2 regions of the Salinivibrio sp. VYel1 genome follow, and region 1 is predicted to be linked to the other one. Evidence: riboswitches for the same ligand, from Rfam matches in the RefSeq annotation. Region 1 holds a riboswitch; the other holds the start of a gene.
What was found. A riboswitch is a leader RNA that binds a small molecule or an ion and turns the genes downstream of it on or off. The one in region 1 is predicted to bind lysine.
Positions count from the first base shown of each region.

Region 2: another riboswitch for lysine. It lies ahead of EHW58_RS03560 (Na+/H+ antiporter NhaC family protein); the one in region 1 lies ahead of lysC (lysine-sensitive aspartokinase 3).

Region 1 covers NZ_RSAM01000014.1:83,592-91,018, reverse strand. The annotation lists gene EHW58_RS13325 (sodium:proton antiporter) at 1-471, opposite strand, end outside; gene metH (methionine synthase) at 655-4,314, shown strand; gene lysC (lysine-sensitive aspartokinase 3) at 4,353-5,741, opposite strand; lysine riboswitch at 5,839-6,026, opposite strand; gene EHW58_RS13310 (alanine--glyoxylate aminotransferase family protein) at 6,290-7,423, shown strand; gene EHW58_RS13305 (Wzy polymerase domain-containing protein) at 7,420-7,427, opposite strand, start outside.
Region 2 covers NZ_RSAM01000002.1:205,563-212,989, forward strand. The annotation lists gene minC (septum site-determining protein MinC) at 1-262, opposite strand, end outside; gene EHW58_RS03545 (YcgL domain-containing protein) at 532-807, shown strand; gene EHW58_RS03550 (lytic transglycosylase domain-containing protein) at 818-1,789, shown strand; gene EHW58_RS03555 (H-NS family nucleoid-associated regulatory protein) at 1,841-2,266, opposite strand; lysine riboswitch at 2,539-2,720, shown strand; gene EHW58_RS03560 (Na+/H+ antiporter NhaC family protein) at 2,809-4,392, shown strand; gene EHW58_RS03565 (thymidine kinase) at 4,500-5,081, shown strand; gene cspD (cold shock domain-containing protein CspD) at 5,159-5,380, opposite strand; gene clpS (ATP-dependent Clp protease adapter ClpS) at 6,185-6,505, shown strand; gene clpA (ATP-dependent Clp protease ATP-binding subunit ClpA) at 6,551-7,427, shown strand, end outside.

The DNA of each region.
Region 1 (7,427 bases):
CAGTTTTTTCACAATGGCGAGAACAGCAATGGGATCGGTCGGCGAGATCAGCGCGCCAAATAGCAGGCAGTAGAGATAATCGAAAGGAATACCGATCAGCTGAAACACGCCCCAGATACCGGTGCCGATTAAAAACACAGAGACCAATAGCCCGCCGATCACCAGGGTCGTGATCTCCCACTTTTGGTCGGAGAAAGAGGGAAGCTTGACACCAATTCCCCCCGCGAAGAGCAAAAAGCCGAGGACGCCTTTGAGCAAAAAGGTATCGAAGTGGATATCTGTCAGTATTTGCTCGGCCATGGTTTTGAGTGGAATGGCTTGGTATTGACCGGCGACCACTATCAACAAAGACAGTAGGAGCGAGCTGGCGGTGATGGCGATGGTGGTTTGTACTCGACTGATTTTACTATTAATAAAAGCGATAAAGATGGCTGCAGCAGCCATAAAGCTGAGGATTGCGTAAGTTGACATGCCGCTTCCTAGTACAACGAGGGAATGAAAAAATGTGTCAAAATATTAATAGAAATCGTTGTCAAAACGAACAGCTGAATTGAAATAGATCAAAATAAATTGTTATTTATAGACGTCTAGATTTCCATTTTCGCTGTGGTAGGATGAAATGACTGCAACGAGGAAGATGATAAGCGTAATAGTATGGACCGACTGACACAGCAACTGCGCGACCGTATTCTAGTGATCGATGGTGGCATGGGCACCATGATTCAGGGGTTAGGGCTCAATGAGGCCGATTATCGTGGCCAACGTTTTAAAGATTGGCACTGTGATGTGAAAGGCAACAATGATCTTTTGGTGCTGACTCAGCCTGATAAGATCGCTTCGCTACACAGTGATTACCTGGCCGCGGGCGCGGACATTATTGAAACTAACACCTTTAACGCCACCCAAATTGCGATGGCCGATTACGACATGCAGGCGCTGAGTGCGGAAATCAACGTAGCGGCAGCCCGGCTTGCGCGTGAGGTCGCTGATGCTTGGACGGCTAAAACGCCGGATAAACCCCGTTTTGTCGCGGGTGTGTTGGGGCCGACCAATCGAACGTGCTCAATCTCACCAGATGTGAATGACCCTGGGTTTCGCAATGTCAGCTTTGATCAGTTAGTCGACGTGTATGCCGAGTCCACCGAAGCGCTCATTGAGGGTGGGGTTGATATCATCATGTTGGAGACCATTTTTGATACCTTGAATGCCAAAGCCTGTGCGTTTGCGGTTGAAAAGGTCTTTGATGCCCGTGGGGTTCGCTTACCCATTATGATCTCCGGCACCATCACTGATGCGTCTGGACGCACCTTATCCGGACAAACGACCGCCGCCTTTTATCACTCGCTGCGCCATGTTGAGCCACTGTCGTTTGGCTTAAACTGCGCACTGGGGCCGGCTGAATTGCGCCAGTATGTCAAAGAGCTGAGCGACATTTGTGAGGGCTTTGTCTCCGTCCACCCCAATGCGGGGTTGCCCAACGCGTTTGGTGAGTATGACCTTTCTCCCGAAGAGATGGCGACACACATTGATGAGTGGGCGGCATCTGGCTTTATCAATTTGGTCGGTGGTTGTTGTGGCACCACGCCTGAGCATATTCAAGCGATTAGTGACGCGGTGAAAAAACATGCGCCACGCTCTCTGCCTGACCACCCTGTAGCCTGTCGCTTGTCTGGGCTCGAGCCCCTGACCATTAATGCCGATAGCTTGTTCGTTAACGTGGGTGAGCGCACCAATGTGACTGGCTCAGCACGCTTTAAACGCTTAATCGTTAAAGAGCAATACGACGAAGCGCTGGAAGTGGCATTGCAGCAAGTGGAAAACGGCGCCCAAATCATCGATATCAATATGGATGAAGGCATGTTGGATGCCGAAAAGGCCATGGTGCGATTCCTCAATTTATGCGCGGCCGAGCCGGATATTGCCCGCGTGCCTGTGATGATTGACTCCTCCAAATGGGAAGTGATTGAAGCTGGCCTCAAGTGCATTCAAGGGAAAGGCATCGTCAATTCTATTTCGCTCAAAGAAGGAGAAGAGGCTTTTCTGCACCAAGCACGTTTAGTCCGTCGCTATGGCGCGGCGGTGATCGTGATGGCGTTTGACGAACAAGGTCAAGCCGATACCCAAGCGCGGAAAGTGGAAATCTGTACGCGCGCTTATCATCTTCTGGTCGAGCAAGTCGGCTTTCCGCCGGAAGATATTATCTTCGATCCCAACATTTTTGCGGTTGCCACCGGCATTGATGAGCACAATAACTACGCAGTCGATTTCATCAACGCCGTGGCCGACATTAAACAAACCCTGCCGCATGCCATGATCTCGGGCGGTGTCTCCAATGTGTCGTTTTCGTTTCGAGGTAACAACCCAGTCCGCGAGGCCATTCATGCGGTGTTTTTGTATCACTGCATCAAAAATGGCATGGATATGGGGATCGTCAACGCCGGTCAGTTAGCCATCTATGATGATTTAGCCGAGTCTTTGCGCTTGGCAGTAGAAGATGTGGTGCTCAACAAAGATGATGGCGCCACGGAGCGTTTATTGGAGATCGCCGACAGCTATCGCGATAGTGGGGAGAACGAGGTCGCGGAAACTGCGGAGTGGCGCAGTTGGCCGGTGGAAAAGCGGTTGGAACATGCACTGGTCAAAGGCATTACAGAGTTTATTGTTGAAGATACCGAGCTGGCTCGCGCCGCGGCAAGTAAACCTCTAGAAGTGATTGAAGGCCCGCTGATGGCAGGCATGAACGTGGTCGGGGACTTGTTTGGTGAAGGCAAGATGTTCCTGCCACAAGTGGTGAAGTCGGCACGGGTGATGAAGCAGGCGGTGGCTTACCTTGAGCCCTACATCAATGCTGAAAAGCAGCAAGGACAGACCAATGGCAAGATCTTGCTCGCCACGGTTAAAGGGGATGTGCATGACATTGGCAAAAACATTGTTGGCGTGGTGCTGCAATGTAATAACTTCGAGATTATTGATCTCGGCGTGATGGTGCCGACCGATAAGATCCTGTCGGTGGCGCGTGAGGAAAACGTCGATATTATTGGTTTATCAGGCCTGATTACCCCATCGTTAGATGAGATGGTGAACGTGGCGAAAGAGATGGAGCGCCAAGGGTTTGATATTCCTTTGCTTATTGGCGGCGCGACCACGTCCAAAGCCCATACCGCGGTGAAGATTGAACAGCATTACCATGCGCCCGTGGTCTATGTGCCCAACGCGTCACGTGCCGTGGGGGTGTGCTCATCGTTGCTGTCACAGACTCAGCGGCCGGATTTTGTGGCCCGTTTAACCAAAGACTATGCGGCGGTGCGTGAGCAACATCAACGCAAAACGCCTCGAACCGCTCCCGTCACCCTTGAGCAGGCGCGGGACAATAAGTGGCAAACGGACTGGGCAAACTATGCTCCTCCGCAGCCGTTGAAGCCGGGCGTGCATGTTTACGATGATGTCTCGATAGCGACCTTACGTCAGTATATCGACTGGACACCCTTCTTTATGACGTGGTCACTCAGTGGCAAATTCCCGGCGATTTTGGATCACGAACTAGTGGGTGAGGAAGCGCGCCGTTTGTATAAAGACGCCAATGCTTGGATCGATCGTTTCGAGGCAGAAGGCTTGGTCGCCGCGAAGGGAGTGTGTGGCCTTTTTCCTGCCAACAGCGTTGAGGATGATATTGAAGTCTATGATGATGGGTCTCGCCAAGCGACGCTCACCGTACTGAACCACTTGCGTCAGCAAACGAAAAAGCCACGTGGTGCCAACTATTGCTTGTCGGACTTTATTGCGCCAAAAAGCAGTGGCCAGCCGGATTGGATTGGTGCATTTGCGGTGACAGGTGGTATTGGCGAATATGCCTTGGCGGAAGAATACAAAGCGAAAGGGGATGATTATAACGCGATCATGATCCAGGCGGTCGCCGATAGACTCGCAGAAGCCTTTGCAGAGTACCTCCATCAGCAAATTCGGATTACCGTGTGGGGCTATGCGCCCGATGAGACGCTCGATAACGATGCGCTGATCCGCGAGCAATACCAAGGGATCCGGCCAGCGCCGGGTTATGCCGCCTGTCCTGAACACAGTGAGAAAGGCAAAATTTGGCAATTGCTGTCGGTAGAAGCACATACGGGGATGACACTTACCGAAAGCTATGCCATGTGGCCGGGGGCGTCGGTCTCAGGTTGGTATTTTTCCCACCCTGAGTCACGTTACTTTGCGGTGGCGAAGATCCAAAACGATCAGCGAGACAGCTACGCAGCACGCAAAGGGTGGAGCAGCGAAGAAGCGGAGAAATGGCTCGGGCCGAACTTAAACGGCTAACGAAAGAAGCCAGCACATTGGCTGTGCTGGCTTTTTTATTATTCAAATAAGTCCGCGTGTAACCGCTGCACCACCTGGGTGGCATCGTCATCTTCAACCACAACACATACATTGTGGTTGCTGGCACCGTAGCAAATCATGCGTAGTTTATGTTGTGCTAAGGCACTGAACACCGGTGCTGTCGCGCCAGCAGTATGATTCATATCATTGCCAATCAGCGCTACCACCGCCAGGTTCTCGCAGATCTCGACATGACATAACTGGGTCAGCTCGGCGATAGCCGCTTGTGGCAGCTGCGGCGCGTCGCCCTGAGTGTTGGTTTGATCAAGGGTTAAAGCGACACTGACCTCCGAGGTGGTGATCAAGTCCACCGAGATTTCAAATCGTGCCAAAACCTCAAATACTTTGGCCAAAAAACCATATGCATGGAACATGTTTAAGCTGGTTAGTGTCACCATGGTTTGGTTTCGTCGTAAGGCGACGGCACGAAACAGCGGTGCCGAGTGCGCGTGCTCGCGGATCCAGGTGCCGCCTTGCTCAGGCGCTCTCGCGGCCCCGACAAACACTGGTATATGTTGGCGTACTGCAGGCAGCAAGGTGGACGGGTGCAGGATTTTGGCACCAAACGTGGCCATTTCTGAGGCTTCGCTAAAACTAATCTCACTGATTGGGCGCGCTTGTTCGGCAATCCGCGGGTCGGTGGTATAAATCCCGGGCACATCGGTCCAAATGGCCAAACTCTCTGCGTCCACGGCTTCGGCGAACAGTGCTGCACTGTAGTCGCTACCACCACGGCCTAAGGTGGTGGTTTGTCCGTGGGCATCCGCGCCGATAAACCCTTGGGTGACCACTCGATGTGTGGCTAAATGCGGAAGCAATTGGTCGTGGCACTGTGTTCGCGTCTGTTGTGGGTCAGGCTGGGCACAGCCAAACTGGCTGTCGGTGCGCAGCAATTCACGCGCATCTACTCTCAAAGCGGTTATACCTCGGCTGTTGAGCAAATGGGTGAAAATATGGGTTGAGATCAGCTCGCCGCAGGCAACTAACGCATCCGTTAGCGCTGTGTCAGGAATGATGGCCGCTTTTTCGGCATACTCGGCAATGGCGAGATGCCAGTGCTCGACGGCTGCTTGCGTGTTTTGGCAATCAGGAAGTTGCTGCAATATTGCTTGGTGAGTGGCATTAATGGCGTCCAACTTGGCTTGGCGCACGTCAGGGTCGCTGATCCCTTTTGCGAGCGCGACTAAATGATTGGTCACTCCGGCGCACGCACTGATCACGATTAAACGGGTTTGCGGGTTTTGCTCGATAACCGCGGCGCTTTTCTGCATCGCCTCTAGCGTCCCGACACTGGTGCCGCCAAACTTAGCGACTGAAATTGATGGTAACGGGTTCACGTCCTTTTCCCCTTTTGAGCTCGTGCTCATTGATTCAATATATTCAAAAGTCAGTGGGGAACATCAGAAGTCACATCGTGACCGCGATAAATACCGCGACAAGGTAGGAAGAGCAAACGGCAGGCATTCTGCCAGAAGCGCTCCACCTGTCTGTCCATATGGATGACAAGTGACAGCCTGAAGGATTCAGCCTTCAAGGCCGGCAGCGTATCGACCCCGATTTTACGCCACCTCGGCATTGTCTCCCCTGGTTATCACGCTTAGGAGTGGGGCTCCGCCTGATAACTGCCTGAGAAATGCACCTCTTCTGCATGTTCAGTCATGGGTTGGTGACCGCATGAACAGTTTTAACATTACGGGTGTGGTCGCAGGGTGTCAACCGTGTTTTTGCTCTTGATGGGGGAGCACTGCCCAGCCCCCGCTTTCACCGAGGGAAAGGAGGCCATTGCGCCCTATCGGCACTGAAAAGAAACATAAATCGCCGCTAGCGATCACACAGTTCATGTGCCAGAGGCTAGGGGGATGGCGAAAAAATATGCTATAACGGTGAGCCTCGGTACCAACAACAAGGATTCGTGATGGCTCGTGCAATTTCCGATATTCAGTCTTTTCAACCCGTCGCTCGCACATTGATGGGGCCAGGGCCCTCTGACATTTACCCGTCGGTGCTGCAATCATTGAGCAAGCCGACATTGGGGCATCTTGACCCCTTATTCATTGGCATGATGGATGAGGTCAAGCAGCTACTGCAGTACGCTTTTCAAACCGACAATCCGTTTACCATTGCGGTCTCTGCCCCCGGGAGTGCGGGGATGGAAGCCTGTTTTGTCAATTTGGTGGAGCCTGGCGACACAGTGATCGTCTGTCGCAATGGCGTGTTTGGCGACCGGATGCGAGAAAACGTGGAGCGTTGTGGCGCACATGCGGTCATGGTTGATGATGCCTGGGGCGCTCCGGTTAATCCTGAAAAGGTTGAAGCGGCCTTGAAGGCGCACCCGGAGGCTAGCATAGTCGCATTTGTCCACGCGGAGACGTCCACAGGCGCTTGCTCTGATGCACAGGCCCTTGCCACCTTGGCACGTGAACACGGCTGCCTCACTATTGTCGATGCGGTGACCTCACTCGGTGGCGTGCCGTTGAAGGTGGACGAGTGGCAATTAGATGCAGTCTATTCAGGCAGTCAAAAATGTTTGTCGTGTGTACCGGGCTTGTCGCCAGTGACATTCTCGCCCCGTGCAGTAGAAAAAATGCAGGCGCGGACTCACAAGGTGCAAAGCTGGTTTCTCGATCAAAGTTTGGTGCTGGGGTATTGGAGCGGCGACGGCAAACGTAGCTACCACCACACGGCACCCGTGAATAGTTTATATGCCCTACATGAAGCCCTGCTCAAACTGTATCACGAAGGGATTGAGAACGCGTGGCAACGCCACGATACCATGCATCAGCGTTTGAAAGCGGGATTGGACAATTTAGGGATTGGCTTTGTGGTCGATGAACCTTATCGTTTGCCCCAGCTTAACGCCGTTTATATTCCTGAGGGCGTGGATGATGCCGCCGTGCGCCAGCATTTACTTCACACCTATAACTTGGAAATTGGCGCTGGCCTCGGTGATTTGGCGGGTAAAGCCTGGCGAATCGGCTTAATGGGCTACGGCGCAAGGGATGAGAACATTGCCCTGTGCCTTAAAGCCCTTGAAGAGGCATTGCGCTAGGGCG
Region 2 (7,427 bases), on a different contig from region 1:
GCTCGCGTGTATCATTATGGGTGACGCCGGTCAATCCGACGAGAATCATGCCTGTGGCCTGTAAGCACTGCTTTAAGGCACCGATATCAGGACATTGTGATAGACGGCTAATGTCAGCGACAACAGGGGCGCCTTGAAAAAAGGCCGGTGCTTGGGTGACTTTCTCTGTCAAAACATTGGCAGCGGCAGCAAAATTATCGTCAACGAGGTGGAGGACGGAAAGGGTAAAGGTTGAGCCTTTCAACTCCGGTTGTTTGAGCATGTTATTCGATCCCGGTTTTGTCATTTAAACACGAGTCAGACGCGCATTATCAGACGTTGGATAGCATGGTATATTCACAGAGCCAATGCGGCAAGCAGGGTTTGCCGTTGATGCGGCATTTCTCCCTTTAATGGTGTTTTTTTAACGTTTGAATGAGAAATGGCAGCAGAGACGCGTTTTGACACACTTTGCTGCAAAGCTTAACAAACCTTTACCCCGAGATGACAATTTATCGCCAGTAATATGGCATGCTCATGAGGACTTTTGAGATGTATTGCGCAATTTATCGTAGCAAAAAGAAAGAAGGCACCTATCTTTATCTTGCAGAGAAAGATAAATTTGATGATGTGCCTGAGGCATTAATGAATAGCTTTGGGCAACCCGAATTTGCCATGATGATCAACTTAGACAAGCGCGATAAACTGGCTGCTGTTGACATCAATAAGGTTAAACAAAGCCTGCAAAGTGATGGTTTTTTTGTGCAATTGCCCCCGCCACCTGATGCGGCATTGCAGGCCATTCGTAATAAAAACGAAAAACTGTAAAAGGAAGACTATGCGCAAAGGTATGATTTCAGCTTCTATCGCGGCGGCACTTTTGGTGAGCCCTGTGATGGCCAAGCCCGGATTCGAGCAGTATGTGACCACCTTAAAAGCCGAGGCACGAGAGGCGGGCATCAGTGATGCGTTACTTGAGCGTGCGTTTAAGGACGTTGAATACCACGAGCGTGCGGTCAGCTCCGATCGAAATCAACCTGAGCGACGCCTTACGCTGGATGAATATATTCCGCGTGCTGTGCCTGATTGGAAAGTCGCCCAAGCGAAAAAACTGTATCGTGAACATTACGACACGTTGAAAACCATCGGTGAGCAGTACCAAGTTCAGCCGCGTTTTATTGTGGCTTTATGGGGCGTAGAAAGTAATTTTGGCAAACTTCAGGGCAGTTATAATGTGATTGAAGCTTTATCAACATTAGCCTTTGATGGTCGTCGAGAGGCCTTTTTTCGTAAAGAGACCATGGCTGCACTGAAGATATTACAGCAAGGGCACATTGCGCCAGAAGCGATGAAAGGCTCTTGGGCAGGGGCAATGGGCCAATGCCAGTTTATGCCAAGCTCGTTTATTAATTACGCGGTCGATGGCAATCAAGATGGTAAGAAAGACATTTGGCAAACAGAAGCCGATGTTTTTGCGTCTGCTGCGAATTACTTAAAAAAAGCCGGGTGGGATGATACTTATACATGGGGGCGGCAAGTACAGCTACCTGCAGGAATAGATCGTACTTTGCTTGGCACCGACAGTGATAAAGCACACTCATTGAGTGCCTGGCAGACGCGTGGTGTGCGCCGTTTGAATGGTCAGGCGCTACCCGCCGTCGATATCAATGCGTGGTTGATTCAGCCTGATGATGGTAAAGGCAGGGCTTATCTTGTTTATAATAATTATCAGAGTTTATTGAAATGGAATCGCTCGCACTACTTTGCGTTAGCGGTGAGCCATTTGGCAGACAGAATTAAATTTGGTTAAGGGATAAAAAAAAGAGGCTGAGCGCCTCTTTTTTTATGCGGGAATATGGACTTAGGCTTCTTGGCCTGGGATGAGGAAATCTTCCTGCTTAGCCGCACCGCTCTCAATCGCTTCGCGAATCACTTTCGGCATACGACCTTGGCCTGTCCAGGTTTTTTGTGAGCCATCTTCGCCCGTATATTGATATTTTGCTGGACGAGTCGCGCGTTTACCCGATGCTTTGCTCTTGGAAGCACCACCTAACAATGCCACGATTTCTTCTGGGTCAATACCGTCGGCTTCTAACATAGCACGGTATTTTTCTAACTTCTCTAAGCGCTCTTTTTCTTGCGCTTCAGCTTGGCGATCGATTTCTTTGCGCTCTTCAACAACCGTTTGTAATTTTTCTAAGGCTTCGTTCAGTTGCTCAGTAGACATCTCTTTTGCAACTGCGCGTAAGCTACGCAAATTGAGTAAGGCTTTCATTGCATCAGACATTATTGGTTCCTATTTGATTTATATGTTAATTGAAAGAATGATAGCAGTATAATTGAAATATACAATATGACCTATATTAATACGCCATATTGTTCATTAATTGCAAGTTAACCGCAAATTTGACTTTAATTCTATTGTCTTTTTTGAAACAGATGTCTAAAAAAATAGAAGATAAGACGCATTTTATTGGCATCGAGTAAGGTGGGGGTTAATCGACGTTTTTTCAACCATAAATAGTTGCGATAGTAAACACGTTGTGTAGAATGCACCACGCTTAACGTAGAGGTGCGTTGTTTATAAGTCGTGCGCAAGAGGGTGATACCGATGAGAGCGCATAAAAGGAAACAACGCCGAAGCCAATCAGGTCATCACACCGATTGAGCTGGGGCTGTTACCGAATAGGGGCAGCACTGCCATAGTACTTGGAAATACACTATGGAGCGCTACTGTATGTAGGAGGCAAGTTGTTTGCCGTGTGATACCACACCTTACCGTCTTCATTTCTGCAGTAGATCTCCAACCACCTGGTTGACACTGAGATCATGAACTTAACAGATTTTTCTTCATCCGCTTTATCACTGCTTCCCCCTTTATTGGCGCTAGGCCTCGCGATTGCCACACGACGGGTTTTATTGTCGTTGGGCATGGGAATCGTACTGGGTACTGTATTACTGACCGATTTTTCTTTCCTCTCTTCTGGACAGTACTTACTTGAGGTAATCACTGGGCTATTTATTGCTGATGGAGGCTTAAATAGCTGGAATTTAAGTATTCTCGCGTTTCTTATTTTACTCGGTATGATCACTGCGCTCCTGTCTCTTTCTGGAGGGACACGCGCGTTCGCCAATTGGGCGCAAAGCCGGATCAAGAGTAAACGTGGGGCGAAACTGCTCGCCGCTTTTCTCGGCGTATTTATATTTGTCGATGATTATTTCAACAGCTTAGCGGTGGGCGCCGTTTCTCGCCCCGTGACAGATAGATTTCACGTCTCTCGAGCGAAACTGGCTTACATCCTTGACTCCACGGCAGCCCCTATGTGTGTGATCACGCCAGCATCAAGCTGGGGAGCCTATATCATTACCGTGATTGGCTCGATTTTAGTGGCGCATGGTGTGACGGATTACACGGCTCTAGGGGCATTTGTCACCATGATCCCGATGAACTTTTACGCCATTTTTGCCTTGCTCTTAGTGTTTGCGGTGGTTTGGTTTCAACTGGATATTGGCCCGATGCGTCAGTTTGAATATCAGGCGAAAAAAGGCAGTCGATTGGGCGATGAAAGTGAAAACTGCGCTGATATCTGCGATGACTTAGGGATTGAAGAAAGTGATAAAGGCAGCGTGGCTGATTTGGTCGCCCCCATTATTATGCTAGTCGTGGCGACGGTGGGAGCGATGCTATATACCGGCGGGCAGGCCTTGGCCGCTGATGCACAATCCTTTTCTCTCCTCGGCGCGTTTGAAAATACCGATGTCGGCATGTCATTGCTGTGGGGTGGACTGGCGGGTTTAGCTGTGTCCTTAGTGATGACAGGTAAACAAGGTATTGCGGTATCAGATATTGCGAAAACCCTTTGGGTGGGCGCAAAGTCTATGTTTGGCGCGATCCTCATTCTGTTATTTGCTTGGTCAATTGGCCATATTATTGGTGACCTACAAACAGGCAAATATTTGTCGTCTTTAGTTGAGGGGAACTTACCGGCGCAACTCTTGCCTGTGGTGCTCTTCTTGTTGGCGGCAGTGATGGCCTTTGCAACAGGGACGTCGTGGGGGACGTTCGGTATTATGCTTCCTATCGCAGGCGATCTTGCCGCGGCGACAGAGATTGCTCTGATGCTACCTATGCTCTCAGCAGTATTGGCGGGGGCGGTATTTGGCGATCATTGTTCACCAATTTCTGATACCACTATCTTGTCTTCAACAGGGGCACGATGTGGACATATTGACCACGTCGCCACCCAGCTCCCTTATGCTATTGGCGGGGCGCTTGTCTCAACCGTAGGCTTCATGGTGTTAGGCTTTACCGCGTCACTTCTTTGGTCTTTGATGGCGACCGTGTTTGCGTTCGTTGCACTATGTGCTGGGTTAATGTGGCTTAAAAAGCGACCGTGTAAATTGGTCGGTTAATTATCTAGCCTCGCTTCGGCGGGGCTTTTCTTTTTCTGCTAGTGCGGTAGCATGCCTGTTTATTTAATCCAGCTCGCCCAAAACGGGCATTACGTGTAGAGACAGTTATGGCTCAGTTATACTTTTATTATTCGGCAATGAACGCGGGTAAGTCGACCACCTTGTTACAATCGGCCTTTAACTACCAAGAACGCGGTATGCAGCCTCTACTATTTACCGCCGCGATTGATAACCGCTATGGGGTCGGAAAAATTAGTTCTAGAATTGGCTTAGAAGCTGATGCCCACCTGTATGACAATCAGACGTCGCTATTCGAGCACGTTGCGACTATCTTGGCGCAAGAGAAAGTTGACTGTTTATTGATTGATGAGAGCCAATTTTTGACCAAACAGCAAGTCCTTGAGCTCACCGATGTGGTGGATAAGCTGCGGATCCCAGTATTGTGTTATGGATTAAGAACGGATTTTCGTGGTGAGCTGTTTGAAGGGTCGCAGTACTTGTTGGCGTGGGCTGATAAGCTCGTTGAACTGAAAACCGTTTGCCATTGTGGACGTAAAGCGAGTCGAGTTATTCGCCAAGATAGCGAGGGTAATGCCATTGCGGATGGTGATCAGGTGGTGATTGGGGGCAATGAACGTTATGTTTCTGTGTGTCGCCGCCACTACAAACAGATGCTTGGGTTACTCTAGACGGCATTGAGTTCGGTCAAACACAACAAAGGCGAGCGGTAAGCTCGCCTTTTCCATTTGGCCGACCGGATTCAGCGCTATTTAGCCGCTTCTTGATCGACTGGCACAATTTCACTGGCATGGTAGCCTTTTGGTCCTTCCTGAACCTCGTAGTTGACGGTTTGTCCCGCCTTTAATGTCTTATATCCGTCCATCTGGATGGTAGAATAGTGGGCAAACACATCGCCTTCTCCTTCTACCGGACAAATAAAGCCAAATCCTTTTGCATTGTTAAACCATTTTACTGTACCAGTTTCCATGCGACACATCCTTCTTGCATCAAACTTTGCATACCTGCGATAAACGCGTTCATTCCACCTCATCAATCCCGGCAGCGCGGCACTGTTGCCATCACTGATATGATTGAATAGAAGTGACATGGTTAGTTTACCTACCACATGTTTCACTTTAGTAGATACTTTTAGGCAGTCAAGTGTGGGGTATAACTTATAACAGTAATGTAATATCGAATCGAAAAAGTGTGAGGAAGTGGCAATTATTCATTCAACAACAGACATCTCAATTGCATAGTTTTTTAGATTTTACCCTGGATGTTTTCGCTATAAACCCGTGTGATTACAGTGATAGATGCGCTATTACAGGGCTGAACTATTACTTTTTATTCTAATAACTTGCTCTTTAGCCCTTAAGTGTTTGGATTGGCATGATCGCTACTGGCATTACGTAAGGAGTCTACCTGCTTAAAAATGATCATGGAGTGAATATTGTGAATCGAGATAGGCGTGTGCCTATTTCTCACCCGTCGCGCTTGATGCGATCCACCCACACGTTATTTGCTAGCCGGATTGCCTTGTTTTTTATGCATTTTGATGCAGTGAGCGATGACACGTTCGTGTCGCGCGCAGTGAACGAAATGCTGCGTCAGACACTATTACATAATGCAGTGCTTAACAATTGCTCAGGCAAACGGTGTTCGCAATGAAAAGGTTGCTGGAATACAATCTGTGGCTTAACTTTAAGTATAGGTGGACGGGAATCGTGGATGGCAGTAGTGCCCCGCCACATCACTTACCGAGACACCCTAACAATGCATTGAATGAGTTATGAGTAATTGGAACCAGTGGGGTTTGCCTGACGCAGAGGCCGAATCGTCAGAAAAAACCAAGTTGCAACCGCCATCAATGTACAAGGTGGTGCTAAATAATGATGACTATACTCCGATGGAGTTTGTTATCGATGTGCTCCAGACGTTTTTTGCCATGGATGTGGACAAAGCGACGCAAGTCATGCTGACGGTGCACTATGAAGGAAAAGCGGTCTGTGGCGTATTTACCGCCGAGGTCGCTGAAACGAAAGTGGCACAGGTAATGATGTATGCCAAAGAGCATGGCCATCCGCTACTGTGCACGATGGAGAAAGCTTAGCCGGCTCCATCACGCTTTAGCGCGGTTTTTGAGGGAGGTGCCTTTATGCTTAACAAAGAACTTGAAGCCAGTTTGAATGGCGCGTTTGCACGTGCGCGTGAAAAACGCCACGAATTCATGACGGTGGAGCACCTGCTTCTCGCGTTGATCGAAAATGCGGCCGCGCACGATGCGCTGGTCGCGTGCCGTGCAGATTTGGAGGCGCTGCGCAAAGAACTTGATGCGTTTATCGAACAAACCACGCCGCTGATCCCTGCGGACGATGAGTCGCGGGAAACGCAGCCAACGCTAAGCTTCCAGCGAGTACTCCAGCGGGCTGTTTTTCATGTGCAGTCATCCGGTCGTAGCGAAGTAAGCGGTGCGAACGTGTTGGTGGCCATCTTTAGCGAACAAGAGTCCCACGCCGCTTACCTGCTTAAAAAGAACGACGTGAGTCGCCTTGACGTGGTCAACTATATCTCCCATGGCACCACGAAAGATGAAGGCGACGATCTGCCAAGCAGTGACATGGGCGCCGATGAGGCCGGTGCGGAGCCGGGTGAAGACCGGTTGGAGAACTTCGCGACTAACCTTAATCAGCTCGCGCGTGTTGGCGGTATTGATCCGCTAATCGGTCGTGATAAGGAACTTGAGCGCACCATCCAGGTCCTGTGTCGCCGTCGTAAGAATAACCCCCTGTTGGTTGGCGAAGCCGGGGTCGGTAAGACGGCAATTGCAGAAGGGCTCGCATGGCGCATTGTCGAAGGGCAAGTGCCAGATGTAATCAAAGATTGCGTGATTTATTCGCTCGACATTGGGTCTCTATTAGCCGGGACCAAATACCGTGGTGACTTTGAGAAGCGCTTTAAATCGATCTTGAAGCAACTCGAAAAAGAAGATCATGCGGTGCTCTTTATCGACGAGATCCACACTATCATTGGCG